3 regions of the Tessaracoccus zhenghani genome follow, and region 2 is predicted to be linked to each of the others. Evidence: predicted binding sites of a transcription regulator. Region 2 holds the regulator's gene; each other region holds the start of a gene.
The links. The regulator HrcA, encoded in region 2, represses chaperone genes, less so after heat shock. The targets are predictions, from matches to a motif close to TTGGCACTCGNNNNNNNCGAGTGCCAA.

Region 1 (9,715 bases), 590 kb from region 2:
CCGGCTCTGGTAAGTCGACGATCGGCCGGGCGCTGCTGGGGCTCATCCCGTCCCATTCGGGCGAGGTGCAGGTGCTGGGCGAGGACCTCCTCTCCCTGCACGGCAAGGAACTGCGCCGGCTCCGTAAGCGGATCGGCGTCATCTTCCAGGACCCGGCCGCTTCCCTCAATCCCCGGTTCCCCGTCGGCGATGTGATCTCCGAGCCGCTCGAGGTGCACAAGGTGGGCGACCGCAAGTCGCGCGAGAACCGCGTGCACGAGCTGCTCGAGGCCGTCCAGCTGCCGCGCTCCGCGTTCAACCGCTACCCGCACGAGCTCTCCGGCGGTCAGCGCCAACGCGTGTCGATCGCCCGCGCCCTGGCCCTGAACCCGGACCTCCTGATCGCGGACGAGCCCACCTCGGCGCTGGACGTGTCGGTGCAGGCCTCGGTGCTGGCGATGTTCACCACGCTGCAGAAGGAATTCGGCTTCGCGTGTCTGTTCATCTCGCACGACCTCGCCGTCATCGACTCGCTGGCGCACCGCGTCGTCGTGATGCAGTACGGCAAGATCGTCGAGGCCGGGAGCCGCGAGCAGGTGCTGCTGAACCCGCGGGAGGAGTACACCAAGCGACTCCTCGCCGCCGCGCCCGTTCCGGACCCCATCGAACAGCGCGAGCGTCGCGCCGCCCGCCACGCGTTGCTGAAGGAACTCGGCGACGAGATCGTGGAGTTCGACGCCCGGGAACTCGACTTCGAGAAGTGACGCGCACGGCCGCACTCGACGCGGCGATGCACGAAGCCGATCCCTCGTCGCTGAAGGCGGGGGAGCGGCTTCGTGCTCGTTTCACGGCCGACGAGGTCGCCTGGGCGCTCACCCAGGCGGCGCTGCGGCGTAAGGGCGTGTCGAAGTTCTCCCGGGCGTCGGAGATGTTGTTCACTCCGACCGGGCTGGAGCAGGCCTCCCGCGAACCAGTTGCGCGCTGGAGGGCCGAGCGCTTCGTGGCAGCGGGCGTCACGGAGGTGTGGGACCTGGGCTGCGGAATTGGCGCGGACGCGATGGCGTTCGCGGCCGCGGGTCTGCGCGTCGTCGCCGTGGAACTGGACCCCGAGACAGCGGCCGTGGCCCGGCACAACCTCGATCTGGTGGGCGGCGGCGAGGTCATCGTCGCAGCCGCTGAGGACGTCGACGTGCCTGCGGGGGCCGCCGTGTTCCTCGACCCTGCCCGGCGAACCGCGCGGGGCCGAACCTGGAATGTCGCCGATTTCACGCCGTCGTGGGACTTCGTGCTCGCGCACCTGGCGGGGGAGCGGTTCGCCTGCGTGAAGCTCGGCCCGGGAGTGCCCAAGGAACTGATCCCGGGCGACGTGCAGCCCTGTTTCGTGAGCCACCGCAGTGACGTCGTGGAGGCATCGCTGTGGAATGGCTTCCCGAGGGAACCGCGTGCGGTGGTGCTGACGTCGCGGGACGTGCATGAACTGGGCCCACAGGCCCGGCGTGACCTGCGGGTGCGGCCCGTCGGCCGGTACCTCATCGAGCCCGACGGCGCGGTGATCCGTGCCGGGCTGATGGACGCCATCGAACCTGCCCTCGACCTCTGGCTGCTCGATCCGCACCTCGCGTACCTGTCTTCTGACCAAGCTGTGGAGTCGCCGTTCGCCACGTGTTTCGAGGTGGTTCAAGTGCTCGACTACGACCTCAAGCGGCTGCGTGCCTGGGTTCGTGACCACGCCGTGGGCACGCTGGAGATCAAGAAGCGCGGCATTGAAGTGGACCCGGCGGTGCTGCGGAAACAGCTGAAGCCGAAGGGGCCCAATCAGGCGACCCTCATCCTCTCGCGCACGAGCGAGGGCACCCGCGCGTTGGTCTGTAGGAGAACCTAGCCATGCCCTTCGCCCCAGAGTTGACCACGCTCGGCTACGTCACCTCGCCCGATCGCACGCAGGTGCTGCTCTGCCACCGGGTGGCCAGGTCGCACGACGAGCAACTGGGCAAGTACAACGGCCTGGGCGGCAAGGTGGAGCGCGGCGAGGACGTCGCAGAGGCGATGCGCCGCGAGTTGCGGGAAGAGGCCAACATCGAGGTCACGGAGATGGAACTGCGCGGCACGGTGGCGTGGCCGGGCTTCAACGGCCGCGACGTGTTCGGCTTCGTGTTCCTCATCACCGGTTTCACCGGAAGCATCCCGGACAGCAACGTCGAGGGTGACCTGGGCTGGCATGACGTGGCCACCATGATGGAGCTGCCCATGTGGGACGGCGACCGCCATTTCCTCCCGCTCGTCTTCGACGACGGGCCCCAGTTCCACGGTGTCATCCCCTACGACGGTGGGCACAGCGTCGGCTGGAAGGTGTCGCGCGGCGCCCGTTGAGCGCCTAAGCTCACCGCCATGGGCAAACTCGGTGACCAGCAGGTGACGGACGACGACGTCCGCGAGGCCAACCGTGCGAACTGGGACGAGCGGGCCACGCTCCACGAGGCGGGGTCCTACGAGGTGTCTCGCTACGCCGAAGACCCTGAGCAGATCTCCAGCGTGGTGGCCGACGACCGGGCACCCCTGGCCCGGGCCCTCGGCCGTGACCCGCTGGCCGCCAGACCGCTCGAAGGCCTCGACCTGCTGCACCTCCAGTGCCACATCGGCACGGACACCCTGTCGCTGGCCCGGCTGGGCGCGCGCGTCACGGGCGCAGATTTCTCACCGGCCAGCCTCGAGGCGGCGCGTCGGCTCTTCGCCGCCTCCGGCACTCCGGGCACCTTCGTCGAGACCGATGTGCAGCACGCCGGCGACAACGTGCCGGGCAGCTTCGACGTCATCTACACCTCCATCGGCACCGTGACCTGGTTCCGCGACCTCGATGCCTGGGCGGCCGGCATCGCCAAGCTCCTGCGGCCCGGCGGCACGTTCTACATCCGCGACGGGCACCCCGTCATGTTCTCCCTGGACGACGAACGCACCGACGGCGAACTCGTCGTCCGGTACCGCGGCATGGCCGACGGCACCTCCGAGGTGTGGGACGACGAGGAGACTTACGGCAGCGACGACAAGCTCACCAACGTGCGCACCTATGACTGGCCGCATTCCCTCTCGGAGATCGTCAGCGCCCTCATCGGGGCCGGGCTGACCATCACGGGGATGGACGAGGGACAGACCCTCCCCTGGGACGCGTTGCCGCAGATGACGTTGACCGCGGACGGTGGCTCGTATGAACTGCCCGAACACCAGCGGTTCCTGGTGCCGTTGACGTACACCATCACGGCCCGCAGGTAGCCCCGGGCTCAGCGCGCGAGTCTGCGCCCCTGCAGCACCGCTGACAGGAACACCACGAAGATGCCTGCCACCGGGACGATCAGGAGACCCATCCGCAGCGAGACGTTGTCCGCCACCGCGCCCACGATGGGCGGCGACACCAGGAAGCCCACGCGCAGCAGCCACGAGACGATCGTGAGCCCGGTGCCCGCGCGGAGGCCCGGCAGGTTGTCTCCGGCGTGCATGGCGGCGGGCACGAACGTGGCGCAGCCGAAGCCGGCCGCGGCGAAGCCCAGCACCGTGCCGGGCACGCTCGGCCAGGCGAGGGCGAGGCCCATGCCCACGGCGATCAGCAAACCTCCGAAGCGGGCGACGGCGCGCTCACCCCAGTGGTCGACCATGCGGTCGCCCAGGATCCGGCCCACGAACTGGGCACCCACCAATGACACGAAACCGAAGGCGGCGAGAGCGGCCGGGGCGCCCAGCGTCTGGAGGTAGAGGGTGGCCCACGAGTTGCCGAGATCCTCCACGACGCTGCCGGAGATCGAGATCAGCGAAAGGGCGCCCAGCAGCGCGATGATGCGCGGGCTGATGCCGCGTCGGCCCTTGTCGGCGACCTCGTGGGGGTCGGCGACGGCGCGCTCGTCACCGTCGTGACCGGGCAGGGCGTTGCGCTGCGCCACGACGGCGACGACGGTGAAGAGCACCGCGGAGATGCTCAGGTGCACCGCGAGCGGGAGCCGCAGCGCGATCGCGGCCGCGGCCATCAGCCCGCCCGCCACGGCACCCATGGACCAGAAGGCGTGGAACGAGTTGATGATCGACGAGCCGTAGCGCCGCTGCACGCGCAGCCCGTGCGCGTTCTGGGCCACGTCGATGATGGCGTCAGCGGCGCCGACGGCGAACAGGGCCCCGGCGAACAGCGCCAGCGACGGCGACACCCCGGCCGCCAGCACGAAGAGGCTCGCGAGCATGGTGCCGTAGGTCGCCACGCGGGCGGAGGTGAAGCGTCGGATGAACCAGGCAGCCGTCAACCCCGCCACGATGGCGCCCACCGGCATGGCGGCCACCGCGAAGCCGTAGACAGTGTTGCCCAGGCCCAACGCCGCCTTGATCTCGGGGTAGCGGGGCAGCACATTGGCCACGATCGCGCCGTTGGTGAAGAACATGGCGTTGACCGCGAAGCGTGCTTTCCGGTCCACCTGCGGGATCGTTCGGACGGTTGTCATGCGCCCGATGGTAGCGAGCACTCGGAGTGCACGGTTGCTCAGGCGTTGGCAGCGACCTGGGTTCCGGCGCCCCGACGACGTACCGACGTCTGGGGGAGGGCTGCCGCGAGCCGCTCCTCGGAGCCGTGGACGGTGTAGCCGCCGTCGGCGAGCATCTGGAGGTCGGCCTTGCCGGCCTGGCCCTCGGAGGTGAGGTAGTCGCCGAGGAACAGCGAGTTGCAGATCTCCATGCTGAGCGGCTGGAGCGAGCGCAGGTGCTGCTCGCGCCCGGCGGAGACGCGCACGTCGGCCGCCCCGTGCACGAAGCGGATCATGGCGAGGATGCGCAGGCACTGGTGCGGGGTGAGCTCGTGGTGGCCCTGCAGCGGGGTGCCGTCGAACGGCATGAGGAAGTTCACCGGCACGGAATCCGCGCCGATCTCCTTGAGTTGGAACGTCACCTCGACGAGCTGCTCGTCGGTCTCACCCATGCCGGCGATGAGGCCGGAGCAGGCGGAGAGGCCGTGCTCGCGGGCGTGCTGGACGGTCTGCTTGCGGTCGTCGAAGTCGTGGGTGCTGCAGATGTTGTCGTAGTGGGACTCGGCGGTGTTGAGGTTGTGGTTGTAGGCGTCCGTCCCGACGGCGGCGAGCTTCTCCGCCTGCCCGTCCTTGAGGATGCCCAGGCAGGCGCACACCTCGACGTCGGGGTTCTCGTCCTTGAGGTCTTCGACGATCTTGGACACGCGGTCCACGTCGCGGTTCGACGGGCCGCGGCCTGAGGCGACCAGGCACACGCGGCCGGCCCCGGCCTGGATGCCGGCCTTCGCCGCGGCCAGCGCGTCCTCGTGGGTGAGCCAGGTGTAGCGGAGGATCTCGGCGTCGGAGCCGAGGCGCTGCGAGCAGTAGAAGCAGTCCTCGGGGCACTTACCCGACTTGAGGTTGACGAGGTAGTTGACCTTCGTGGCAACACCGTGGAAATGGCGGCGCACACGCCCGGCCGCGGCGACGAGCTCATAGGTGCGGGCGTCCGGAAGCTGCAGGACGGCCAGGGCCTCGTCGGGGGAGATGGTGCCGTCGGCGATCGCCTTGTCGGTAAGGGAGTACAGATCCACGGGTTCGCTCCTTCGCGTTTGAACACTGTTCAGAAAGGAGCTTAACAGTGTTCAAATCTGCGGTAACCCGGGGATCAGGGCTCACGGGGCACAGCGCAACCACAAAACCTGGCACTCGGCTTGATTGAGTGCTAAAGCCGCGATAGTTTGGGGACTGGCACTCGACACCCTCGGGTGCTAACTGCCTAGGCGGCACCGCGACGACGCCCGGGTCCAACAGAAGAAGACATCTCAGCCGGTTTCGGCCGGAAGACACAAAGGAAGGTGTTTGACGTGGCAACCACGATCAAGCCTCTCGAGGACCGCATTCTGATCCAGCCCCTCGAGGCCACCCAGCAGACCCAGTCGGGCCTCTTCATCCCCGACACCGCCAAGGAAAAGCCCCAGGAGGGCAAGGTCATCGCCACCGGCCCCGGCCGCATCGACGACAAGGGCAACCGCATCCCCCTCGATGTCGCTGAGGGCGACGTCGTCATCTTCTCGAAGTACGGCGGCACCGAGGTCAAGTACGACGGCAACGAATACCTCCTGCTCAACGCGCGGGACATCCTCGCCGTCGTCTCCAAGTAAGGGCTGATTTCACCCATGGCAAAGATTCTCGCTTTCAACGAGGAAGCCCGCCGCGCTCTCGAGCGTGGCGTTGACGCCCTCGCCGACACCGTCAAGGTGACGCTCGGCCCCAAGGGCCGCTACGTCGTCCTGGACCAGAAGTGGGGCGCCCCGACCATCACCAACGACGGCGTCACCGTCGCCAAGGAGGTCGAGCTCGACGATCCTTACGAGGATCTCGGCGCCCAGCTGGCCAAGGAGGTCGCCACCAAGACCAACGACGTCGCAGGTGACGGCACCACCACCGCCACCGTGCTCGCCCAGGCCATGGTCCACGCCGGCCTGCGCGCCGTGACCGCCGGCATCAACCCCGTCGGCCTCAAGCGCGGCATCGACAAGGCCGTTGAGGCCGTCGTCGAGCGCCTGCGTGAGAACGCCCGCGTGGTCGACACCACCGCCGACATGGCGTCGGTCGCCACCATCTCCTCGCGTGACGAGCAGATCGGCGAGCTCATCGCCGAGGCGTTCGACAAGGTCGGCAAGGACGGCGTCATCACCGTCGACGAGTCGCAGACCTTCGGCACCGAGCTGGAGTTCACCGAGGGCATGCAGTTCGACAAGGGCTACCTGTCGCCGTACATGGTCACTGACACGGACCGCATGGAAGCCGTGCTGGATGATCCGTACATCCTGATCAACAGCGGCAAGATCTCGTCGATGAACGAGCTGCTCCCGCTGCTGGAGAAGGTCATCGCCGCCAAGGGCACGCTGTTCATCGTGGCTGAGGACGTCGACGGCGAAGCGCTCTCGACCCTCGTGGTCAACAAGATCCGCGGCACCTTCACCTCCGTGGCCGTCAAGGCCCCGGCCTTCGGTGACCGCCGCAAGGCCATGCTCGAAGACATCGCCATCCTCACCGGTGGCCAGGTCGTCGCGCCCGAGGTCGGCCTCAAGCTCGACCAGGTTGGCCTCGAGGTGCTCGGCCGCGCCCGCCGCATCGTCGTCACCAAGGACGCCACCACCATCGTCGATGGCGCTGGCGAATCCTCCGAGGTCGACGGCCGCGTGGCCCAGCTGCGCGCCGAGATCGAGCGCACGGATTCCGACTGGGACCGCGAGAAGCTGCAGGAGCGGGTCGCCAAGCTCGCCGGTGGCGTGTGCGTGATCCAGGTCGGCGCCGCCACCGAGGTGGAGCTCAAGGAGAAGAAGCACCGCATCGAGGACGCCGTCTCGGCCACCCGTGCGGCCATCGAGGAGGGCATCGTCGCCGGTGGCGGCTCCGCCCTCATCCACGCCGGCGCGGTGCTCGCTGACGGCCTCGGCCTCGAAGGCGACGAGCTCGCCGGCGTGAACGTCGTGGCCAAGTCGCTCGCCGAGCCGCTGCGCTGGATCGCTGAGAACGGTGGCGAAGCCGGCTACGTCATCACCTCCAAGGTTGCCGAGATGGAGGTCGGTCACGGCTACAACGCCAAGATCGGCGAGTACCAGGATCTCGTTGCCAACGGCGTGATCGACCCGGTCAAGGTCACGCGTTCCGCGCTGGCCAACGCCGCGTCCATCGCGTCGCTGCTGCTCACCACGGAAACCCTCGTCGTCGACAAGCGCGAAGACCAGGACGCCTGATCTGACATCAGTCGCTGCAAGGCCCCGCCCGGTTCGCCCGGGCGGGGCCTTCTGCGATCCCGCTGGTGTTGAGCTGGCCAGCTGCCGGCGCCGCCGATAGCCTGGTCCCCGACCTGGGAGGGTGGCGAAGTGGGCAAGCGGATCACTGTGGTTGGCGCGGTTTCGGTGCGGGACGGACGCATTCTGGCGGCGCGCCGGAGCGACTCCATGTCACTGCCCGGGCTCTGGGAGTTCCCCGGTGGGAAGATCGAGCCCGGCGAGACGCCGCAGGAGACGCTGCGCCGCGAGATCGACGAGGAGCTGGGCTGCACCGTCGAGGTGGGCGACTTCCTCACCCGCACCGAATACCAGTACTCGTTCGGGCTCGTGGACCTGAGCACCTACTGGTGCCGGATCGTCGACGGTGAACCTGAGCCGACTGAGCACTCCGAGCTGCGCTGGGTGGACGCCCATGAGCTGGCCGAGCTGGAGTGGGCACCGGCTGACGTCCCGGCCGCCGAACTGATCTTCGCGGCCCGCGACCGATGGAGCTGACAGCGGGCTTTGGCCGCGACCTGACGTTCGGTTTCGTCGACCGCACGCAGACCTCACCCCGCCTCCACCACCCCCGGCTGATCGTGAACGAAGGCCGCGACACCATGCTGCGGACGATCCGCCACGAGCTGCGCCGCGCCGACAGCTTCGTGTTCTCCGTCGCTTTCGTCACCCCGGGTGCCATCGCCGCGCTGAAACAGGCGCTGCTCGACTTCTCGGGCGCGGGCACGATCATCACCTCGACGTACCTGGGCTTCAACTCGCCGGCCGCCTTTGACGAACTGCTCAACCTGCCGCGCATCGAAGTGCTGCTGCTGGACGGTGCCTCGGAGGGATTCCATGCGAAGGGCTATGTGTTCCGTCAGGAGCACAGCTCGACGGCCATCGTGGGCAGTTCCAACCTCACCGAGTCAGCCCTGCTGCGCAACCACGAATGGAACCTGCGCTTCTCAGCGTTGGCGGACGGTGACATCGTGCACCAACTCGAAGCCGCCGTCGACAGGCAGCGTGCCCGCGCGGTGCCCCTCACCCGCGCCTGGGTAGAGGCCTACCGTAAGACCTGGCGGCCGCCCGCCGCTCCGAGCACCCCGCACCAGGCCCCCGCCGTTGGGGCCGGCGCTGCCGTCATGGTCGTCGCCAACTCCATGCAGGTGGAGGCGCTGGCCGAGATCGATCTGGTGCGGGCCCGGGGGGAGAAGCGCGGCCTCGTCGTGTCCGCCACGGGCACGGGCAAGACGATCCTCGCGGCCCTCGATGTGCGAACGGCCCAACCGCAACGCATGCTGTTCGTGGTGCACCGGGAACAGATCCTGGACAAGGCCATCGCTGAGTTCCGCCGGGTCCTGGGCGCCCCCGCCAGCGACATCGGCAAATTGGCCGGCGGCCGCCGCGAGGTGGATCGCCGCTACGTGTTCGCCACCGTCCAGTCGCTGTCCAACGCCCTGGGTGACATCGCCCCGGATGCCTTCGACTACGTCCTCATCGACGAGGTGCACCGGGCCGGCGCCGACAGCTACCGCCGCATCATCGAGCATCTCACCCCGGCCTTCCTGCTGGGCATGACCGCCACCCCGGAGCGCACCGACGGTTTCAACATCTTCGAGCTGTTCCACTACAACGTGGCCTACGAGATCAGGCTGCAGAAGGCGCTGGAGGCCGACATGCTGGCCCCGTTCCACTACTACGGGGTCACCGACTACGTCACCGGCGACGGTGAGGTCATCGACGACACGACCAGCCTCGCCCGCCTCGTGGACCGCGAACGCGTCGACCACGTGCTCGCCGCAGTGGAGCGCTACGGGCAGGCGGGGATCCCGGTACGCGGCCTCATCTTCTGCTCCCGCAACGAGGAGGCCAGGCAGCTGTCCCAGGTCCTCAACGGGCGCACCCTGCGAGGCCGCAGACTGCGCACGATGTCCCTGTCCGGCATGGACTCGGTGCGGGCCAGAGAGGACGCGGTCGCAC
Region 2 (9,715 bases):
TTCTTCGCCTCGGCCCGGATCGCCGCCCCCACCGCGCTGCTGGCGGCGACGGTGGCGGAATGGCTGGCCACGGGCTCGGGGCTGGGCAACCGGATGGCGGTGGACGCGGCCACCAGCCAGTACACGTCGCTGTGGGCCACCGTCGTGGTGGTGACCGTGCTCGGTCTGCTCGCCTACACGGTGGTCGAATTCGTCGAAGCGCGGGTGCTCGCGCGCGTCGCGCCCGAGCAACTGCGCTGGTAGGTCACCTGCGCAGAGCGGCGGCCACTGTCGCCACGGTGGCGGACCACGTCTGGATCCCAGCGCGGCCGGCCAGCGCCTCTGCCCGCCAACGCCGGCGCACGTGGGCGTCGGTGAGCCAGGCGCGCAGTTCCGCGGCCAGGCCGACGCTGTCGCCGGGGGTGAACTGCGAGCCGCTCGTCTGCGCCTCGACAGCCCCCGTGCCGCCGCTCACGATCGAGGGGATCCCGCGGGCCGCCGCCTCCGCCACGACCATGCCGTACATCTCGGCGCGCGAGGTGTGGATGAGCAGATCGGTGCCGGTCCACACGGCCTCGAGGGCGAGGCCGGTGCGTGCTCCGGTGACGGACACGCGCCCAGCGAGGCCGAGCTCGGCGAGCCGCTCACCGGCCAACCGGGTGAGGGTGGGGTCCACATCGTCTGGCCCGACGAGGCGCGCCGTCCACTCCAGGTCCGGCACGTGGGCCAGTGCCTCGATGAAGGTCAGCGGGTCCTTGCCCGGAGTGAGCCGCGAGAGCCACAGCAACGACGGTGCTCCGGCTGACTTCCCAGGCCCGGGCCCCGTCGCAACCCCGGGCCGGGCCACGACGGCGTCGGCGCGCCCATAGCGCCCGGCCACCTCGGCGGCGGCCCACGCGCTGGGGACCACCAACCGGCTGGCCGCCCGGACCGCCAGGCCCTCGGACGCGCCCAGCTTGGCGCGCTCCTCCAACGACAGGGACGGGTCATCGGCGGGGAAATAGTGCATCAGCAGCGTCACCCGTCGGCCCTCTGCCACGGCGTCGATGATCGCCTCGGGTGCCGCGGAACCGACGATGTTGTCGACCAACCACTCCTCGCCGGTGGCGAGCAACTGGAGGAGGGCACGCCGCTCGCAGTCCGTGGGCAGTGGCCAGGCCCCCTTCACCGGTCTGACCCGGAGGTCGACCCCGGCGGCTGGCAGGCCCGCGATGAGCTCGTCGTCGTAGCGGTTACCGCCGCTGGTCTGGGGGCTGCGCCAATGAGCGAAAGCGATCGGGGCCACGGTGCCTCCTCCTTGGACGTCCTCTGCATCATAAGCAGCCACCCGCCAGAGCGCCGCCGCTAGGCTCAGGCGATGAGCACGCCTGCGTACGCGCGACTGGGCCGCTGGGTGACGGAGCTGAGGCTGACCCCGGCGGACCGGATCACGCTGGGCAGGGCTGCTCTCGGCGGCGTCTGCGCAGTGCTGGTGGCGCTCGGCTACCTCGATTACCTGCCGGGGCGCAGTTGGGCGCTGTTCCTCGTCGCGCTTCCGACGGCGTTGCTGGATGCCGTGGACGGCGCCGTGGCGCGCCGCACCAACACCGTGACCGAGCGCGGCGCCCGCTGGGACGTGGCGGTCGATTCGGCGGTGCTCCTCGCGCTCAGCCTCGCCCTGGTGCCGCTGGCCCCCTGGATCCTGCTGATGGGCGCCGCGCGCTATCTGTTCCTGTTGGGCGGCAGGTTCCGTCCGCAGTGGCTCCTCCCGTTGCCGTTCAGGCAGTCGCGCCGGCTCATCGGCGGCCTGCAGGCCCTTGTCACCGTCACGGCCCTCGCGCCGGTCGTCCCCGTCACGGTGGTGCAGTGGAGCACCGGCCTCACCGTCGCGCTCGTGGCCTACTCCTTCGCCCGCGACATCCGCTACCAGGAACGCCGCCGCGCGTACTGAGCCACCGGCCGCACCCGGACGCAACCGACTCAGGAAGCCTGAGCCTCGAGACTCCTCTGTGCTACTGTATTAAGTACCTAATACAGTGAGACACCGGGAGGTGAGATGGAGTTCGACGCAAGCAGCCCTATCTGGCTTCAGTTGGTCGACGAGTTCATCCGTCGCATCGTCACCGGCCAGTGGGAAGCGGGGGCCCGGATCTCCGGGGTCCGCGACCTGGCTGGCGAGCTGAAGGTGAACCCCAACACCGTCCAACGCGCCCTCGCCGAACTCGAGCGGCAGGGCATGACCAGGTCCGAGAGGACCACCGGCCGTTTCGTCACCGACGACCCGGCCGTCATCGAGCAGGCCCGCCTCGGTCTCGCGGCGGGCGCGGCAGATGACTTCGCGCGGCGGGCCCAGGGGCTCGGCATGAGCCTCACCGCCGCCCGCGACCTACTGGGCCGACGCTGGTCGGCCCCCGCAGAAGGAGCCCCAGAATGACAGCACCGGCGATCCAGATCGCCCACGTGACCAAGAAGTACGGCGCGTTCCCTGCCCTCAACGACCTGAACCTCTCGCTCGAGGGTGGTCAGATCGTCGGGCTGCTCGGGGAGAACGGTTCCGGCAAGACCACCCTGTTGAAGGTGTTGGCCGGGGCACTGACGCAGTACGACGGCGAGGTCCGTGTGCACGGCGCCCCCATCGGGCCGGACACCAAGGCAATGGTGAGCTTCCTGCCCGACGCGAGCTTCCTGGCAGACAACGACACCATCGACGGCTGCGTGGGCATGTTCAAGGACTTCTTCGCTGATTTCAGCGAGGTCAAGTGCCGCGATCTGCTCAAGTTCTTCCAGCTGGACACCCACCGCAAACTCAACACGCTCTCCAAGGGCATGCGGGAGAAGGTCCAGGTTGCCCTGGCCATGTCGCGCGACGCAAAGGTCTTCCTCCTGGACGAACCCATCTCCGGCGTCGATCCCGCGGCACGGGAAGTCCTGCTCGCCGCCATCGTCCGGGATCTCCCGGAGGACGCGCTGGTCCTCATCTCCACCCACCTCATCCACGATCTCGAGCCCGTCCTCGATTCCTTCGCGTTCATGCGTTACGGGCAGATCCTGCTCAGCGGTTCGGTCGACGACCTGCGGGCCGAGCGCAACATGTCCATTGACCAGCTATTCCGGGAGGTCTACCGATGGTCGGCAAACTGATCAAGCACGAAATCCGGCGCACCCTGCGCTGGTACCTCATCATCGTCGCGGGAGCGGTACTCGTCGTCGGTCTGGCGACGCTGGCCGCCGTCCTCCTACCTGCCCCGATCAACACCCTGTTCGCCGTGCTCACCATCGTAGGCGCGGCCGCCGTGCCCACCGCGGTGCCCGTGTGGCTCGGGTTCGACTTCTACCGCTCGTCCTACTCGAAGACGGGGTACCTCACGCGGGCCATCCCCGTGAAGGGCTCGACGATCTACTGGGTGAAGTTGCTCTACGCCTACGTGCTGAGCGTCATCGCCCTGGTGGTCGCCGCAGGGCTGGGTTATCTGGCCGCAGTGTCCTTCGCCGTGGTGGGCGGCGGATCGGTGGGGGGTGTCAACGACGCCATCGCCGGCGCGCTCGACGCGATGGGGCGGATGCTCCCTGGCTGGGTGATCGCCCTGTTGGTCGCGTTCATCCTCGTCTGGCCCTTCGTCTGGCTCGCGTCGTACTACTTCGCGGCGGCCGTCGGCAGCGAGGCTTGGAGCAGCAAGATGGGGATCGGGGGCCCCGTCCTGGTGTGGTTCCTCTTCTACGTGGTCGGTCAGGTCACCGCCATCCTCGGCGCGTTCCTCCCGTTGCAGTTGGTCTTCGACGAAGCGGGGACGGTGGGCTTCCAGGCCCGCCTGGTCAACATCTTCACGATCGAGGAGCAGAGCGTCGTGCCCGTCGGAGTGTTCCTGACGATGCTGGTGCTCTCGGCAGTGGCGATTGTCTGGGCGTCGGTGTCGTTCGACAAGAAGGTGGAGTTGCGCTGATAGCGTCGTCCGCCGTGGACAGATACGCGCGAGACGTCTTGGCACCGGGCTGGCAGAAGGCCCATCTGAAGCAGACCCGTGACGTGGCAGTCGAGCTTGACCAGGTGGTCGAGTTCGACGACTTCTGCGGCGCGGTGGTCGGCTGGGAGAACGGCCTCGTGGTGCTGGAGGACCGGCACGGCAAACGCCGCTCCGCCCCGTTCGGGCCCGGCTTCCTGCTGGAGGGCGAGCCCGTCGCGCTCCGGGCCCCGCTGCGGGGCGGGCCGGTCAGGCCCAAGTACACCGCCTCGGGCTCCAGGGCGAGCCAGGAGCGCGTCAAGGCCAAGGTCGCGCTGCCCAGCCGCATCTACGTCGAAGGCCGCCACGACGCGGAACTCATCGAGAAGGTGTGGGGGGAGGACCTCCGGCACGTGGGCGTCGTCGTCGAATACCTGGGCGGCATCGACGACCTGCCGCGCATCGTGCAGGACTTCGGGCCCGAGCCCGGTCGTCGGCTGGGCGTGCTGGTCGACCACCTGGTGCCCGGCTCGAAGGAGTCGCGGATCGCGGCCGAGGTCTACCGCGCCGGCCACCGCGACGTCGTCCTCATCGAGGGGCACGAGTTCATCGACATCTGGCAGGCCGTCCGCCCGGCCCGCATCGGCCGCAAGGCCTGGCCGGTGGTGCCCCGCGACGTCGACTTCAAACTCGGCACCCTCAAGGCCCTCAACCTGCCGCACGCGGACCAGGCGGACATCGCGCGCGGCTGGCAGGCGATCCTCGCGCGGGTCAGCAGCTGGCGCGACCTCGAGCCACAACTGAACACCAAGGTGGAGACCCTCATCGATTTCGTCACGCAGGACCACCTCGGCGCCTGACCCCGGACAGACCACTAAGGTAAGCGACATGGACACCGAAGGCATTCTGGGCCTGCTCAAGGAGACCGCTGCGGAGATCATCACCCCGCGGTTCAGGCTGTTGGCCGACACCGACGTCGACGAGAAGAAGCCCGGAGACCTCGTCACCGTCGCAGACCACGAATCCGAGGTGTACCTCACCCGCCGGCTGAAGGAAGCCTTCCCGAACGCCGTCGTCGTGGGGGAGGAGGCCGTCTTCGCGGACCCGTCGCTCCTCAAGGGCCTGGGCAACGCGGACCATGCCTTCATCATCGACCCCATCGACGGCACCCGGAACTTCGTCCACGGCCGCGACGAACACGGCGTCATCCTCGCCGAGGTCCGCGGCGGCGTCACCACCCGGGGCTGGATCTGGCAGCCGCAGACCGGTCGGGCCTATGTCGCCGAGCGGGGGGCCGGGGTACAGCTCAACGGCGGCCCCATCGAACGCCGGCGCCATGACCGCCCGCCGCTGGGCGCCTCGTCCAAGCGCAAGCTCCGGGGCTTCGACGCCGACGGCAAGCTGAGCCCCGTGGTGCGCAGCCACTTCGCGTGCTGCTTCGACTACCCGGCCGTCCTCGACGGCACCTTCGACTTCATGTTCTACTCGAGCCTGCACCCGTGGGACCACCTCGCGGGGTCCTTGATGGTGGTGGAGAACGGCGGCATCAGCCGCACGATCGACGGCATGGATTACAGCCTCACCTCACGCTCGCGCGGTGGCCTGCTGGTCGCCGGCGACACGCTCAGCTGGATGGTGGCCCAGCAGAACTGGCCCATCATCTGAGGTTCGCTCAGATCAGGGGCAGGTGCCTCTTCGGCACGACGCCCTTGGCCCTCAGCTCGGCATAGGCCTTCGGGAGGGCCACGGCGAGCGTCTCGGCGGTGAAGGGCCACTCCGTGGCCGCTGCCGCGTCCTGAAGTTTCGTGCCCTGGTGGATCAGCATCTCGGTCTGGCCGTAGAGCATGCCGATCTCGGCGCGCTGGATGAACGCGTAGTCGCGGTCGACAACAGCGCCGTGGCCGGGCACGAACCGCGTCGTGGCGTTGGCGGCGCCCAGGACACCGTCGAGCACGGTGGGCCAGTTGCTCAGCGAACCGCGGTCGTCGATCTGCGGGTCCGAGCCCTCCTCCAGGAGGTCGCCGGCGAAGACGACGTTCTCGCCGGGCAGGAAGACCAGCACATCGTTGTCGGTGTGGCCCTCGCCGAAGTGCAGCGCCTCCACCCGCAGGTTGCCGAGATCCAACGCCAGCGCCATCGAGAACGTGCGCGAGACCGGAACAGCCGTGAGTTTCTCGTGGGCGATGGAGATGACCTCGCCCCCCATGCCGGCCAGGCCGTTGACGTGGTCGTGGTGATCGTGGGTCAGCAGGACGTGCGTCACTGGGACGCCGGCCAGCGCGGTGGCCGAGGCGAGGATCTCCGCACCCTGCTCGGGCGAGTTACCGGTGTCGATCAGCATCGCCCCGGTCTCGCCCACGATCAGCCCGATGTTGACCCGGTGGGGTTCCACGGTGGTCACGAAGACGCGGTCGGTCACGGGGGTCCAGTCGAGTGTCATGATGCCCATCGTAGGGGCGGTACACTGGCACTCGGTAAACGAGAGTGCCAATGATTAGGCTGCTGCACCGAGTGTGGAGGTGACGTGATAGACGACCGCAAGTTCGACGACCGAAAGCTCGAAGTCCTGAAGGCCATCGTGACCGACTACGTGGCCAGTCGTGAGCCGGTCGGCTCGAAGGCCCTCGTGGAGCGGCACAAGCTTGACGTCTCGGCAGCCACCGTCCGCAACGACATGGCGGCGTTGGAGGAGGAGGGCTACATCACGCAGCCCCACACCAGCGCCGGCCGGATCCCCACAGACAAGGGTTACCGGCTCTTCGTCGACAAACTCGCGCGCATCAAGCCGTTGTCGGGGGCAGAACGCACCGCCATCACCACGTTCATGAACGGCACCGCTGACATCGACGACCTCGTGATGCGCACCGTCCGCCTCCTTGCCCAACTGACCCGGCAGGTCGCCATCGTGCAGTACCCCGTGGCGCAGCACGACGTCATCCGGCACATCGAACTGGTCTCTCTGACCGCCGAACGTCTGATGGTGATCGTCGTGCAGTCCTCGGGGCGGGTGGACCAGAGTGTCCTCGATGCTCCGGCGCTGGATGAGGCCCGTCTGCACGGGCTGCGGCAGAAGTTGGCCTCCGCGACGGTGGGCCGGGCCGCTGCGGATGCCGCCGACGCCCTGGTGAGGGTGCTCGACACCATCGCACCGGAGGACCGGGCGTTCTCCGCCCCGGTCGTCGCGACGGTCCTGGAAACCATCGCTGCCGAACCCGCTTCGCAGGTGGTGGTGGCCGGCGTCCCGAACCTGGCCGGCGCCGCCTTCGAGACCAACATGCGCCCCCTGTTGGAGGCTCTCGAGGAGCAGGTCGTCCTCATGCGTCTCCTCGGCGAGGCGGGCGGTGACGACATCACCGTCCGCATCGGGCAGGAGAACACCGCCCAGGGGTTCCAGTCGACATCACTGGTGGCCTCCGGATACGGTGCCGATTTCCGGGCGAGCCTCGGCGTCGTCGGACCCACCCGGATGGACTACCCGTCCACCATCGCCGCGGTGCGCGCCGTGGCTCGTTACGTGAGCAGATTCCTCAACGAAGGCTGAACGCAAGAAATATGAGCAAGGATTACTACGCCATCCTCGGTGTCGAACGCGACGCAACCCCTGAAGGCATCAAGAAGGCCTACCGCCGTCGTGCCATGAAGGTCCATCCCGACGTCGCCCACGAGGACGCGGAGGCCGCAGAGAAGTTCAAGGAACTCAGCGAGGCCTACGAGGTGCTGAGCGACCCGAACAAGCGTGCGGTCTTCGACCGTGGCGGTGACCCCATGGCGGGTGCGGCCGGTGCGGGCTTCTCGGGCTTCGGCGGCGGGTTCGCCGGTGGCTTCGACTTCACCAACCTCGTCGACGCCATGTTCGGCCAGGCCGGCAGCCGTGGGCCGCGTTCCCGCGTGCGCCAGGGCCAGGACGCGCTGGTGCGCGTCTCCCTGGATCTGCACGAGGCAGTGTTCGGCGTCACCAAGCCGGTGAAGGTCGCCACCGCCGTCGTCTGCCCGAAGTGCACCGGCTCCGGCGGCGAGCCCGGGTCTGAGCCGGTGACGTGCTCGACCTGTAACGGCAACGGCGACATCACCCAGATCCAGCGCAGCTTCCTCGGCGACATCCGCACCTCGCAGGCGTGCCCGACGTGCCGTGGCTACGGCACGATCATCCCGCGCCCCTGCGGCGAGTGCTCCGGTGAGGGCCGCGTGCGCACCACCCGCACCCTCCAGGTGAAGATCCCCGCCGGTGTCTCCACGGGCATCCGGATCCATCTCGAGGGCCAGGGCGAGGTGGGCCCGGGCGGTGGCCCCGCCGGCGATCTCTACGTCGAGCTGGCCGTCAACAGCCACGAGAGCTTCCGCCGCGACGGCGACAACCTCGAGATGGTCGTCAAGCTCCCCATGACCGCCGCTGCGCTCGGCACCACCGTCGCCGTCACCACCCTCGAGGCGGAGTGGGAGAAGTCCGACGTCGAGGACCGCACCGTCTCCCTCGAGGTGCCGTCCGGCACCCAGTCCGGCACCCGGATCGCGCTGAAGGGCCGAGGCGTGCCGCGCCTGCGGGGCGGTGGCCGGGGAGACCTGGGCGTCACCCTGCTGGTGCAGACCCCCACCAGGCTCGACGACCACCAGCGCGACCTGATGCTCCAGCTCGCCGAGGCCCGCGACGAGATCCGGGCGGAGGCGGTCACCGCCAAGCCGGGCAAAGCGGGTGTCTTCGGCAAGCTGAGCGAGTGGTTCTCGTGACAGATCCCCTCTTCCTCGCCACGTTCGACGACACCGTCCGGCCTGGCCAGCGCGTCGTCGTCATCGGCGATGAGGCCCACCACGCCGTCAGCGTGAAGCGGATCCTGACAGGGGAGAGCGTGATCCTGGCCAACGGCGAAGGACTCGGGGTGCGGGGCACGGTCGTGGACGCCGCGAAGCGTGAGCTCACGGTCGAGGTGACCGAGGTATTCGACGACGAGCCCCCCGCGCTGCGGTGGGGCGTCGTCCAGGCGCTGGCCAAGGGGGACCGCAGCGACCTCGCGGTGCAGATGGCCACGGAGCTGGGCGCCCGGCGCATCCTGGCGTGGCAGGCGTTGCGCTCGATCGTGCGCTGGCAGGGTGACCGGGGAGCCAAGGCGCTCGAACGCTGGCAGGCGACGGCGCGCGAGGCGGCCAAGCAGTCGCGCCGCTTCGCCGTCCCGGTGGTCGAGGCGGCCGCCACGGCACAGGTCGTCGAGGCGATCCGCCAGGCGGACCTGGCCCTCGTGTTGCACGAGGACGCCGCGTTGCACATCGCCCAGGTGGAACTTCCCGACGAGGGCATCGGCCTCGTCATCGTCGGTCCGGAGGGTGGCATCTCACCGGAGGAGCTGGAGGCCTTCGTCGCGGCCGGTGCGCAGGCGGTGCTGATCAGCGACGGGGTGCTGCGCACCTCCACCGCCGCTGCGGTGGCGCTGGGCCAGCTCGACGTGCTGGCGCGCCGATGAGTTTCTCGTTCGACGTCACCCACCGCCTTGACGGTGCCCCGGGGCGGGCGGGCGTCATTCACACTCCGCACGGCCCCATCGAGACCCCGGCGTTCATCGCCGTCGGTACCAAGGCCACGGTGAAGGCGGTCCTTCCCGAATCCGTCGCCGCCACCGGCGCGCAGGCCGTGTTGGCCAACGCCTACCACCTGTACCTCCAGCCGGGCTCCGACATCGTCGACGAGGCCGGTGGCCTCGGCAGGTTCATGAACTGGCCCGGGCCGACCTTCACGGATTCCGGCGGGTTCCAGGTGATGAGCCTGGGCGCCGGCTTCAAGAAGGTGCTGGCCATGGACACCAAGGGGATGGTCGACGACGACGTCATCG
Region 3 (9,715 bases), 840 kb from region 2:
CGAAGCCCTTGCGGTTGGTGGTGTCCAGGGATTGGAAGCCACGCAACTGATCCTCGATGTCATCGCGGCCCACGAAGGTGCGGGTGGCCTGCCCCTGACCGGCGAGCAGCGTGCGGCGCAGGAACAGCACGAGCACGGTGTCGAGCACCGTCAGCGGGTGGGCGCGCACCACCTTGGGCGCATCCTCCAGGTCCAGGTTGCGCACGAACGCCACCCCGGCGTCGAGATCCACGACCAGTTCGAGGTAGAGATCCGCGAGCCGTGAGCGCACCAGCGGCTCGTTGCGGACGAGCGCGTGCCAGAGGTGGGAGTGCTCCTCTGCGCGGAGGTATGGCCCGCGCAACAGCCGCAGCAGGACGCGCCTGGTCCCGGGGTCCAGTTCTCCCGGGTCGGCTAGGGGCTCGGTGAGGTCGTCGTCGAACTCGTCGAGGTCGTCGACCTCATCGGCCCGTTTGGGCGCGGGTTGCAGCGACATGGGCACTCCACTCGGAAGGGACGGTGAGGAAAACATATCGGGGCGCACCGACAGTGCGGTCCGTGCCTGTGGCGGAGGTCCATCGCCAGAGTTCCTGCCCACTGGCCGGTACCCCGTGCTGGGTGGCCAGCAGGAGAAGCCCCACGACAGAGGCCAGGCCCTGCGTGGCGGGGAACCGGCCCAGCACGTCCCCGACGGTGGCGCCCGGCACCTCTGCGACGGTTTCAGCGACGTTGCCCTGCAACTCCGCGAAATCGATCTCGGTCAGGCGGACGAGTTGGCGCAGGACGGCGAGGTCCAGCTCCCCGGTGAGGTGCTCCGTGACGTCCGATTCCGGGCGCATGTCTGCGGGGTTGTGCAGCCGCCAGGCGCCGATGGAAGAGATCTGCATCGACGTGAGGTCGAGGTCGCGACCGATCTCCGTGGTGGGGTGCACCGTGCGCAACGCTGCCAGCGCTGCCTGGTCCGCGCGGCTCAGGGCCTCGGCTAGACGCTTGTGCTCCCGGTACTCCTGCGTCTCGACGAACCGTCGAAGGCTGCGCGAGAAATCGGTGAGGCGCTGGCGCACCTGCGCACTCTCGCGCTGCAACACGATCAGGAACTGGCGCAGGAAGACCGCATCGGTGGCGGGCAGCTCGGTGGTGAAGCCCCGCTCGAGCACCGCGTCCACCGCGGTGTTGAAGCGATCCGCCAGGACGGGGTCGAGTAGCAGTTCGTGGAAGGCACCGAACGTGCGGCCCGCCTCCGAGTTCTCAATCACGTCCACGCCGTCGAAGATCTGGCCCAGCACGCCCGAGCGGGCACCGTCGTGGCTGACGATCTGCTCGCGGAGGTCCCGGTTGAGGGCCTCGAGGTCGTCGGCAACCTGGGCGAAGTCGCCCGGCACCTCGCTGGCCAGCCGCAGGATTTCGAGCAGGCGCTCACGTGCGGCAGCATCGGACATCGGCTCGTACTGCCCGGCCTCGGCGCGGCGGATCTGTTCGTCGAGCTCGGCACGTTGGGCCCGGAGCAGTTCGAGATGCCGCTCAGGGTTGGGGTCGGAGTCGCGAGCCAGGTCTCCGAGGAGCCCGGTGACGTTGCTCAACCGGGATGAGGTCACCGTCGATTGGGGCTGTTCGATGCTGAGGACGAAGCGCACCGCGTCTGCCGCCGAGCGGGACAGCTCCACCGTCTCCTCGCGCGCCGCTGTGGGACGCCGGACCAGGTAGCCGTCGCGCACCCAATCAGCGATGTACTCCTGCGCGGTACGCGGCGCGCTGATCCCGGTTCCGCGCAACTCGTCGAGGTCGTCCGCCACCATCAGCACGAACTCGGCGTATGGGATGGTGCGACGTTCCTCGAAACGGGCGCCGAGGATGGCCACGAGCACGGGCATCAGGTCCGCGCGTAGCAACCGGAGACCAGCAGTCTCGCTCGCGCGCCTGGCGACGGCACCGCCGCCCACGGCACTCACCATGACACCTCCGTTCGGCGCCCAGCGTAATCGCCCCTACCTCACAGCATCCACAACGCACTCACCGGCAAGGCGTAGAGATTGTCCTGCAGCCGTCGCCCCACCTTGTCCATCGTCAGGACGACCCCTGCCACCAGCTGATCCCCCAGCTTCTCCCGCAACCACGCCAGGTGCCGGTAGTCGTGACGCGATACCAACTGCGCAGCCTTCACATACTCCGAATGCTATGGCGCATTTGAAAACGGTGGCGGTCGCAGACTTAAAACGGTGGCAGCTCCCGCTTGCAAACGGTGGCAAGCCATAGCGGGAAACGGTGGCGGCACGACGAAGGGCGGCCCCTTGCGGGACCGCCCTTCTCGATTCAGGCGTTGAGAATCCTTCAACGGTTTCGACGCGTCCGCGCTCCTCCTTCGTCGGAGGCGGCCGGCTCAACCAGCGGGGTCAGAAGCCGCCCATGCCGCCCATCTCGTCCATGCCGGGAGCGCCCGCGGGGGCCTTCTCCGGCTTGTCGGCGATGACTGCCTCGGTGGTGAGGAACAGCGCGGCGATCGACGCGGCGTTCTGCAGCGCCGAGCGGGTGACCTTGGCCGGGTCGATGATGCCGGCCTCGACCATGTTCTGGTACTCGCCGGTGGCGGCGTTGAGGCCCTCGCCCGCGGGGAGCGAGCCAACCTTCTCCGCCACGACGCCGCCCTCGAGGCCGGCGTTGAAGGCGATCTGCTTCAGCGGAGCCGAAGCGGAGGCGAACACGATCTGGGCGCCGATGGCCTCGTCGCCCGTCAGGCCCTCAACCGAAGCGAGCTTCGAGGCCTGCAGCAGCGCGACGCCACCGCCGGGAACGATGCCCTCTTCGACCGCAGCCTTCGCGTTGCGGACAGCGTCCTCAATGCGGTGCTTGCGCTCCTTCAACTCGACCTCGGTGGCCGCGCCGACCTTGATGACGGCGACGCCGCCGGCCAGCTTGGCGAGACGCTCCTGGAGCTTCTCACGGTCGTATTCGGAATCCGAGTTCTCGATCTCGCGACGGATCTGGGCCACACGGCCTTCGATCTGCTCGGAGTCGCCGGCGCCTTCGATGATGGTGCACTCGTCCTTGGTGACGAGCACGGAGCGCGCCTGGCCGAGGAGGTCCAGGGAGACGGTGTCGAGCGACAGGCCGACCTCCTCGGAGACGACCTGGGCACCGGTCAGGATGGCGATGTCGGTGAGCATGGCCTTGCGGCGGTCACCGAAGCCGGGCGCCTTGACGGCGATCGACTTGAACGTGCCGCGGATCTTGTTGACGATGAGGCCGGCCAGGGCCTCACCCTCGACGTCCTCGGCGATGACGAGCAGCGGCTTGCCGGACTGCATGACCTTCTCCAGCACGGGCAGGAGGTCCTTCAGCGACGAGATCTTGGAGTTGGCGAGCAGGATGTACGGGTCATCCAGCGTCGCTTCCATGCGCTCGGCGTCCGTGACGAAGTAGGGCGAGATGTAGCCCTTGTCGAAGCGCATGCCCTCGGTCATCTCGAGGTCGAGGCCGAACGTGTTCGACTCCTCGACGGTGATGACGCCTTCCTTGCCGACCTTGTCCATCGCCTCGGCGATGATCTCGCCGACCGTGGGGTCAGCAGCGGAGATCGACGCGGTGGCGGCGATCTGCTCCTTGGTCTCAACGTCGATGGCGAGTTCGCCGAGCTTCTCGACGATCGCCGCGACGGCGGTCTCGATGCCCTTCTTCAGGCCAACGGGGTTCGCGCCGGCCGACACGTTGCGCAGGCCCTCACGGACCATCGCCTGTGCCAGCACGGTGGCGGTGGTGGTGCCGTCGCCGGCGACGTCGTCGGTCTTCTTGGCGACCTCCTTGACGAGTTCGGCGCCGATACGCTCGAAGGGATCCTCGAGCTCGATCTCCTTGGCGATGGACACGCCATCGTTGGTGATCGTGGGGGCGCCCCACTTCTTCTCCAGGACGACGTTGCGGCCCTTAGGGCCGAGGGTGACCTTGACGGCGTCCGCAAGCGTGTTCATGCCGCGCTCAAGGCCGCGTCGTGCGGCCTCATTGAATTCAATCAGCTTTGCCATGGTGTTCGGGAGTCCTCCCGTCGATGGGGCGGCTAGCCCCGGGTGTCTTCAGATGTCAGGTTGAACTGCTGGTGCCCGCGACGGACGGCCCTTCCGGGCCTCACCGCAATTCGGTAGCACTCAAACGTGAGAGTGCTAACCCCATTATTAGCACTCTCCCCGAGGGAGTGCAAAGCTTCTGGGGCATCGGTTCACTAGAGTGATCCCATGGACACGCCGCGAACCCTCCGGAATGTCGCCAACGCGCTCAATCTCTCCACCCCACTGGGGCTGGCACTGGGCCTTGTCGGCCGTGGCCGGCCCCGCCGTCAGGGCCACCTCATCGTGTTCGAGCAGGTGAAGCTGCCATTGGTCAACGCCAGCGCGATGACGGTGGGCGACGTCGTGCTGGTTCCCGGCCAGACGGTGGGCGAGGTCGAGGGGCGGATCCCTGACCTGCTCGCCCATGAGGAGGCGCATGCGTGGCAGTACGCCTACTGCCTGGGGTTGCCGTTCATCCCGCTCTACGTGATTGCGGTGGCCTGGTCCATGCTCCGCTCCGGGGACAGGGCCACGGCCAATCACTTCGAGGTACAGGCGGACCTGCTCAAGGGCGGCTACCGCGTGGGCACAAAACGCCCCCTGCGTGAGGGCTTGGCGGCGCTGAGGTTCCGTCGGTGACTGATCAGGCGTGGAGGCGGCGCGCCGAGCGCGCAGCCTGGCGTTGGCTCCGCATGCGGCGCAGACGCTTCACGAGCAGCGGCCGGTACGCCAGCGCGCGCGGGGTGTCGATCAGGGCGTTGAGTTGCTGGTAGTAGCGTGCCGACGACAGGGAGAAGCTCTCCATGATCGCCTGCTCCTTCGGCACCGCGGACGTGAACCAGCTGTCCTCGAAGTCGAGGATCGCGGCTTCGCGTTCGGTCAGGTCGACCGGCGTGTGCATAAGGGCCTCGGACATGACGGTCAGTTTAGCTGCAAACGACACCTGTGTCATTCAACTGCGGCAACACTGGTACCAGTCCGAAGGTAGAGTCGCCTCTGCCCGCACACCACGTCCCTAGGAGCCGATCCCCGATGCGCCGACTCACCGGCCATGTCCAGCACTTCGCCTGGGGCAGCCACACGGCCATCCCGGGGATCCTTCGCCGAGAGCCAGACGACCGGCCATGGGCCGAGTACTGGCTGGGCACTCATCCGGGGGGCCACGCCTTCCTCGACGACGGGATGGCGTTGGCCACCCACGTCCAGGAGAACCCGGAGGTGGTGGGCGCCGCCGCCCGCGCCGAGTTCGGCGACAGGCTCCCCTATCTCATGAAGATCCTGGCCGCCTCCACCCCGCTGAGTCTGCAGGCGCATCCCTCGCGGCAGCAGGCCGAAGTCGGCTACGCCCGCGAATCGCTGTTGGGACTCCACCCGTCGGAGCCCACCCGGTCCTTCAAGGACGACTGGCCCAAGCCCGAGGCGATCGTCGCACTCACCCCGTTCGAGGGCCTCCTCGGCTTCCGCGACCCGCTGGAGACGGCCGGCCTGTTCGAGGCCCTCGGTGTCGCCGACCAACTGGCCTCCGTCATCGGCCCGCTGCGCGACCGCGCCGCCGCCCCTGCCCTGCAGGAGGTCTTCCTGGACGTCCTCTCGCTCGACGAGCGGCGGCACCTGGTCGATGTTGTGCTCGCGGCAGCCGTGAACCTCCTCGAGGCCCCGGGCGCGCTGGGCGAGTTCGCCCGCACCGCCGTCGAACTCGACGAGCACTTCCCCGGTGACCCCGGCATCCTCGCCGCGCTCCTGATGAACCGCTTCACACTGCAACCCGGCGAGGCCGTGGCGCTGGAGCCCGGCATCATGCACGCCTACCTCCGCGGCGTGGGCGTGGAGATCATGGCCAGTTCGGACAACGTGATGCGCGGCGGCCTCACCCAGAAGCACATCGACGTGGACGGCCTGCTGCAGGTGGTCCGCTTCGAGCCCCTGCAGCCCACCGTCCTCGTCGCCGAGGGCGCGGACGGCGTCTACGTCTACCCCACGTCGTTCCCGGAGTTCGAGCTGTGGCTGGTGTCCCCCGTCGACGGTTCCCACCTCCCGGTACCGCGCTCAGACTGCGGTCGCATCGCGCTGGTCACGGCGGGCCGGTTCGTGCTCCAGGGCGACGATGGCGACATGCACCTGGAATCGGGCGACAGCGCCTTCCTCGCCGCAGACGAGGACGTCACGGTGCACGGTGAGGGCCAGATGTTCGTGGCCGCATCGGGCGCCTGATTCGGAATTCCGCGCCCCGGCTTGGCACAATAGGGCCCACGCCTCCTTAGCTCAGCGGCCAGAGCGCTCGCCTTGTAAGCGAGTGGTCGAGGGTTCGACTCCCTCAGGAGGCTCTGATTCAATTGCGCGCATGACCCCTGAGCCCAGCAAGTGGACCCGCATGATCCAAGCGGATCCCGATCACTCCCGCCGTTACATCCAGCGCTTCCGGACCATGGCGGCGCAGGGCAACGACCTCGACGGCGAGGCCCGCACCGTCGACGCCATGGCGCAGCGAGGCTCCCGCATCCTCGACGCGGGCTGCGGCCCCGGCCGGGTGGGCGGCAGGCTTCACGAGCTCGGCCACACCGTCGTAGGGATCGACGTCGACCCGGCACTGATCGAGGCCGCCGGGCAGGACCACCCCGGCCCGACGTGGGTCGTCGGGGACCTGGCGGAGATGGACCTCCCGGCGCAGGGCATCGAAGCCAACTTCGACGTGATCGTCTCGGCCGGCAACGTGATGGGCTTCCTGGCCCCCTCCACCCGGGTTGACGTGCTGCACCGCTTCGCGACCCACCTGGCAGAAGATGGACGCGCCGTCATCGGCTTCGGCGCCGGCCGCGGCTACGACTTCCGCGACTTCCTCGCCGACTGCGCGCAGGCCGGGCTCGAACTCCAGATCCCGCTCTCGACGTGGGACCTCCGCCCCTTCACGGAGGACTCCACGTTCATCGTCGCCATCTGCGGCAAGGCGTGAGAAAGGGGCCGACCGTGGGGTCGGCCCCTTCCAGGGATCTCAATCAGCCGAGCGGGGCATCACAGTGCCCGGGTTCCACTCCTTAGCCGGTTCTCAAGCGCCTTCACCCGAATTGGGCTTGGCACGACGCCGCTGGGCGAGCACACTCGTGAAAATCACAAAGACGATGAGCCCGAGCGCCACCCACATCGCTATCCGGGCGTAGAGCTCCAGGACGTCGACGATGGGAGCGCCGAAGCGCCACCCCAGCCAGAAGTACAGGACCAACCACAGCGTGGAGGCGATGTAGTCGTAGAGGAGGAACCGCCGCAGGCTCATGTTGGTGGCGCCGGACAGCACGAACACCACCTGCATCAGCGGCAGGGGGATCGGAAAATAGGCCACCAGGAAACCGAGGGGACCCAACTTCTCCGCCCAGCGCTCCGCGCGCTCGTAATTCCTCCGCGCACGCTTGGACTGGCCGGCCCAGACCTCGATGATGCCCCGCCCCCAGAGCTTGCCCGCCCACCAGTAGACCCAGTCGAATTTGAGGCCGAAGATCGAGGCGACCAGGAGCACGACGGGCCAGTGTGGCATGTCGCCCTGCGAACCCAAGGCACCGCTGACGGCGACGGCGGTTCGACCGCCGGTCAGCATGGCCAGCCAGTCCGGGGCGGCGGTGATCAGCCACGCGCGGGTGGGCAGCAGGACGAGCGAGAACAGGCCGATGAAGCCGAACCAGCCCAGGCACCAGTAGTCGGCCCGCCCCGGCTCCTTGCGCCAAGGCATGCCCTGGTCCTGCCACCACTGCTCGGTTCGGGGCTCTTCCGAGGACTTCGGCTCGTCGATCACGGGGTGAAGCCTACGTGAAACGCCCCCACCGTGCCCCGCCGTGGACGCCGCTGCGTTTGATCGATCCAGCGGCCGATCGTGACCAGTTTGTTACGACCAACAAGCGAACCCCGCTGTTGGCGATCAGTCCGGAAGGTGTAAAGTCCGGCTCAGGAAAACCTAAATACTTAGGGTTCCAATCCACAACGGATCGTCGGGCACGTACCTGCCCGTGGAAAGGACAAGTGGCATGGCCACCGTTAGTTACCGGGATGCCTCCCGTGTTTACCCCGGCTCGGACCGCGCAGCGGTCAACAAGCTGAACCTCGAGATCGAGGACGGCGAATTCATGGTCCTCGTCGGCCCCTCGGGCTGTGGCAAGTCGACCTCACTGCGTATGCTCGCCGGCCTCGAAGAGGTCAACTCGGGCTCCATCTTCATCGGCGACCGTGACGTCACGGATCTCCCGCCGAAGGATCGCGACATCGCGATGGTCTTCCAGAACTACGCCCTGTACCCCCACATGACTGTGGCGGACAACATGGGCTTCGCTCTGAAGATGCAGAACGTCCCCAAGGAAGAGCGCCAGAAGCGCGTCCAGGAAGCCGCTCACCTGCTGGGCCTCGAAGACTTCCTCTCCCGCAAGCCGAAGGCCCTCTCGGGTGGCCAGCGTCAGCGCGTCGCCATGGGCCGCGCCATCGTGCGTAACCCGCAGGTCTTCCTCATGGACGAGCCGCTGTCGAACCTCGACGCCAAGCTGCGCGTGCAGACCCGCACCCAGATCGCCGCTCTCCAGCAGCGCCTGGGCGTCACCACCGTCTACGTCACCCACGACCAGATCGAGGCCATGACGATGGGCGACCGCGTTGCGGTCATGAAGGACGGCATCCTGCAGCAGGTCGATTCCCCGCTGGCGCTGTACGACAACCCGAAGAACCTCTTCGTGGCAGGCTTCATCGGCTCCCCCGCCATGAACCTGATCTCCGGCAGGCGCGTCGAAGACGGCGTCCAGGTCGGCGACTACATCGTGCGCGTCCCCCGTGAGGTCCTGGCCCGCGCTGAGGGCGAAGAAACCCTCACCGTCGGCATCCGCCCGGAGGCCTTCAGCGTCGCCCAGGAGGGCATCGGTCTCGACGTCGCGGTGGTCGAGGAACTCGGCGCCGACTCCTACCTGTACGGCACCCTGGCCGGGCTCTCCGACGACGAGATCGTCAACGCCCAGCAGTTCGTCGCCCGCGTCGGTGCCCGCACCGCCCCGGAGAAGGGCCAGACCGTGCGCCTCACCGCACCGGCTGACCAGCTCCACGTGTTCAGCGACCGCACCGAAGAGCGCATCTCCTGATCGCTCGATCACTCGTGGAAGGGCCCCGGCGTCGCCGGGGCCCTTTCCCGTTCCCTGGGGTCCTCACCTGACAGCGAACTACCGCGGGCAGCGAGCAGCGCAGCGGCCCCGTCGGGATATCTTGGGGGACAGTTTGCAGAAAGGCCGAGTGGAATGACCAACTTCTCCCGCTGGACCGAGGCGGTGCGCACCGGCCTGGGCGTCGACCCCACCTACGGCGCCGTCGTCCCACCGATCTACCTGTCGTCGAACTACGCGTTCGAGGAGTTGGGCCGGGCCCGCGAATACGACTACTCCCGCTCCGGCAACCCCACCAGGGACCTGCTCAACGACGCCATCAACACGCTCGAGGGCGGCGCAGGTGCCACGACGGTGGCCACCGGGCTGGCCGGCGTCACGTTGATCGCCGAGGCGTTCGTACCGACGGGGGGCAGGGTCGTCGTCCAGCATGACGCGTACGGCGGCACCTGGCGCCTGTTCACCTTCCTCGCCTCGCAGGGCCGGCTGGACGTGACCTTCGTCGACTTCAACGACGACGACGCGTTCGCCGCCGCGCTCGACGGCGGTGTGGCCATGGTCTGGATCGAGACCCCGTCC

Region 1: a site for HrcA is predicted at 5,654-5,680, ahead of groES (co-chaperone GroES). Genes of this name have one in related genera too.
Region 3: a site for HrcA is predicted at 4,143-4,169, ahead of groL (chaperonin GroEL). Genes of this name have one in related genera too.

Annotation. Positions count from the first base shown of each region.
Region 1 covers NZ_CM137275.1:3,154,576-3,164,290, forward strand. Annotated here, with positions in the region: gene ACX1DX_RS14855 (ABC transporter ATP-binding protein) at 1-743, shown strand, start outside; gene ACX1DX_RS14860 (class I SAM-dependent methyltransferase) at 740-1,861, shown strand; gene ACX1DX_RS14865 (NUDIX hydrolase) at 1,864-2,349, shown strand; gene ACX1DX_RS14870 (class I SAM-dependent methyltransferase) at 2,368-3,246, shown strand; gene ACX1DX_RS14875 (MFS transporter) at 3,255-4,454, opposite strand; gene bioB (biotin synthase BioB) at 4,493-5,545, opposite strand; gene groES (co-chaperone GroES) at 5,819-6,115, shown strand; gene groL (chaperonin GroEL) at 6,131-7,717, shown strand; gene ACX1DX_RS14895 ((deoxy)nucleoside triphosphate pyrophosphohydrolase) at 7,865-8,251, shown strand; gene ACX1DX_RS14900 (DEAD/DEAH box helicase) at 8,242-9,715, shown strand, end outside.
Region 2 covers NZ_CM137275.1:539,925-549,639, forward strand. Annotated here, with positions in the region: gene ACX1DX_RS02610 (ABC transporter permease) at 1-243, shown strand, start outside; gene ACX1DX_RS02615 (glycosyltransferase family 4 protein) at 245-1,264, opposite strand; gene ACX1DX_RS02620 (CDP-alcohol phosphatidyltransferase family protein) at 1,337-1,909, shown strand; gene ACX1DX_RS02625 (GntR family transcriptional regulator) at 2,015-2,392, shown strand; gene ACX1DX_RS02630 (ABC transporter ATP-binding protein) at 2,389-3,099, shown strand; gene ACX1DX_RS02635 (hypothetical protein) at 3,084-3,899, shown strand; gene ACX1DX_RS02640 (DUF3097 family protein) at 3,914-4,756, shown strand; gene ACX1DX_RS02645 (inositol monophosphatase family protein) at 4,785-5,561, shown strand; gene ACX1DX_RS02650 (MBL fold metallo-hydrolase) at 5,569-6,336, opposite strand; gene hrcA (heat-inducible transcriptional repressor HrcA) at 6,424-7,437, shown strand; gene dnaJ (molecular chaperone DnaJ) at 7,449-8,621, shown strand; gene ACX1DX_RS02665 (16S rRNA (uracil(1498)-N(3))-methyltransferase) at 8,618-9,349, shown strand; gene tgt (tRNA guanosine(34) transglycosylase Tgt) at 9,346-9,715, shown strand, end outside.
Region 3 covers NZ_CM137275.1:2,904,766-2,914,480, reverse strand. Annotated here, with positions in the region: gene ACX1DX_RS13675 (DUF4194 domain-containing protein) at 1-475, opposite strand, end outside; gene ACX1DX_RS13670 (DUF3375 domain-containing protein) at 441-1,931, opposite strand; gene ACX1DX_RS13665 (hypothetical protein) at 1,970-2,125, opposite strand; gene groL (chaperonin GroEL) at 2,370-3,995, opposite strand; gene ACX1DX_RS13655 (hypothetical protein) at 4,203-4,655, shown strand; gene ACX1DX_RS13650 (DUF3263 domain-containing protein) at 4,660-4,932, opposite strand; gene manA (mannose-6-phosphate isomerase, class I) at 5,049-6,227, shown strand; tRNA gene ACX1DX_RS13640 (tRNA-Thr) at 6,268-6,340, shown strand; gene ACX1DX_RS13635 (class I SAM-dependent methyltransferase) at 6,358-6,966, shown strand; gene ACX1DX_RS13630 (DedA family protein) at 7,060-7,797, opposite strand; gene ACX1DX_RS13625 (ABC transporter ATP-binding protein) at 8,027-9,118, shown strand; gene metB (cystathionine gamma-synthase) at 9,272-9,715, shown strand, end outside.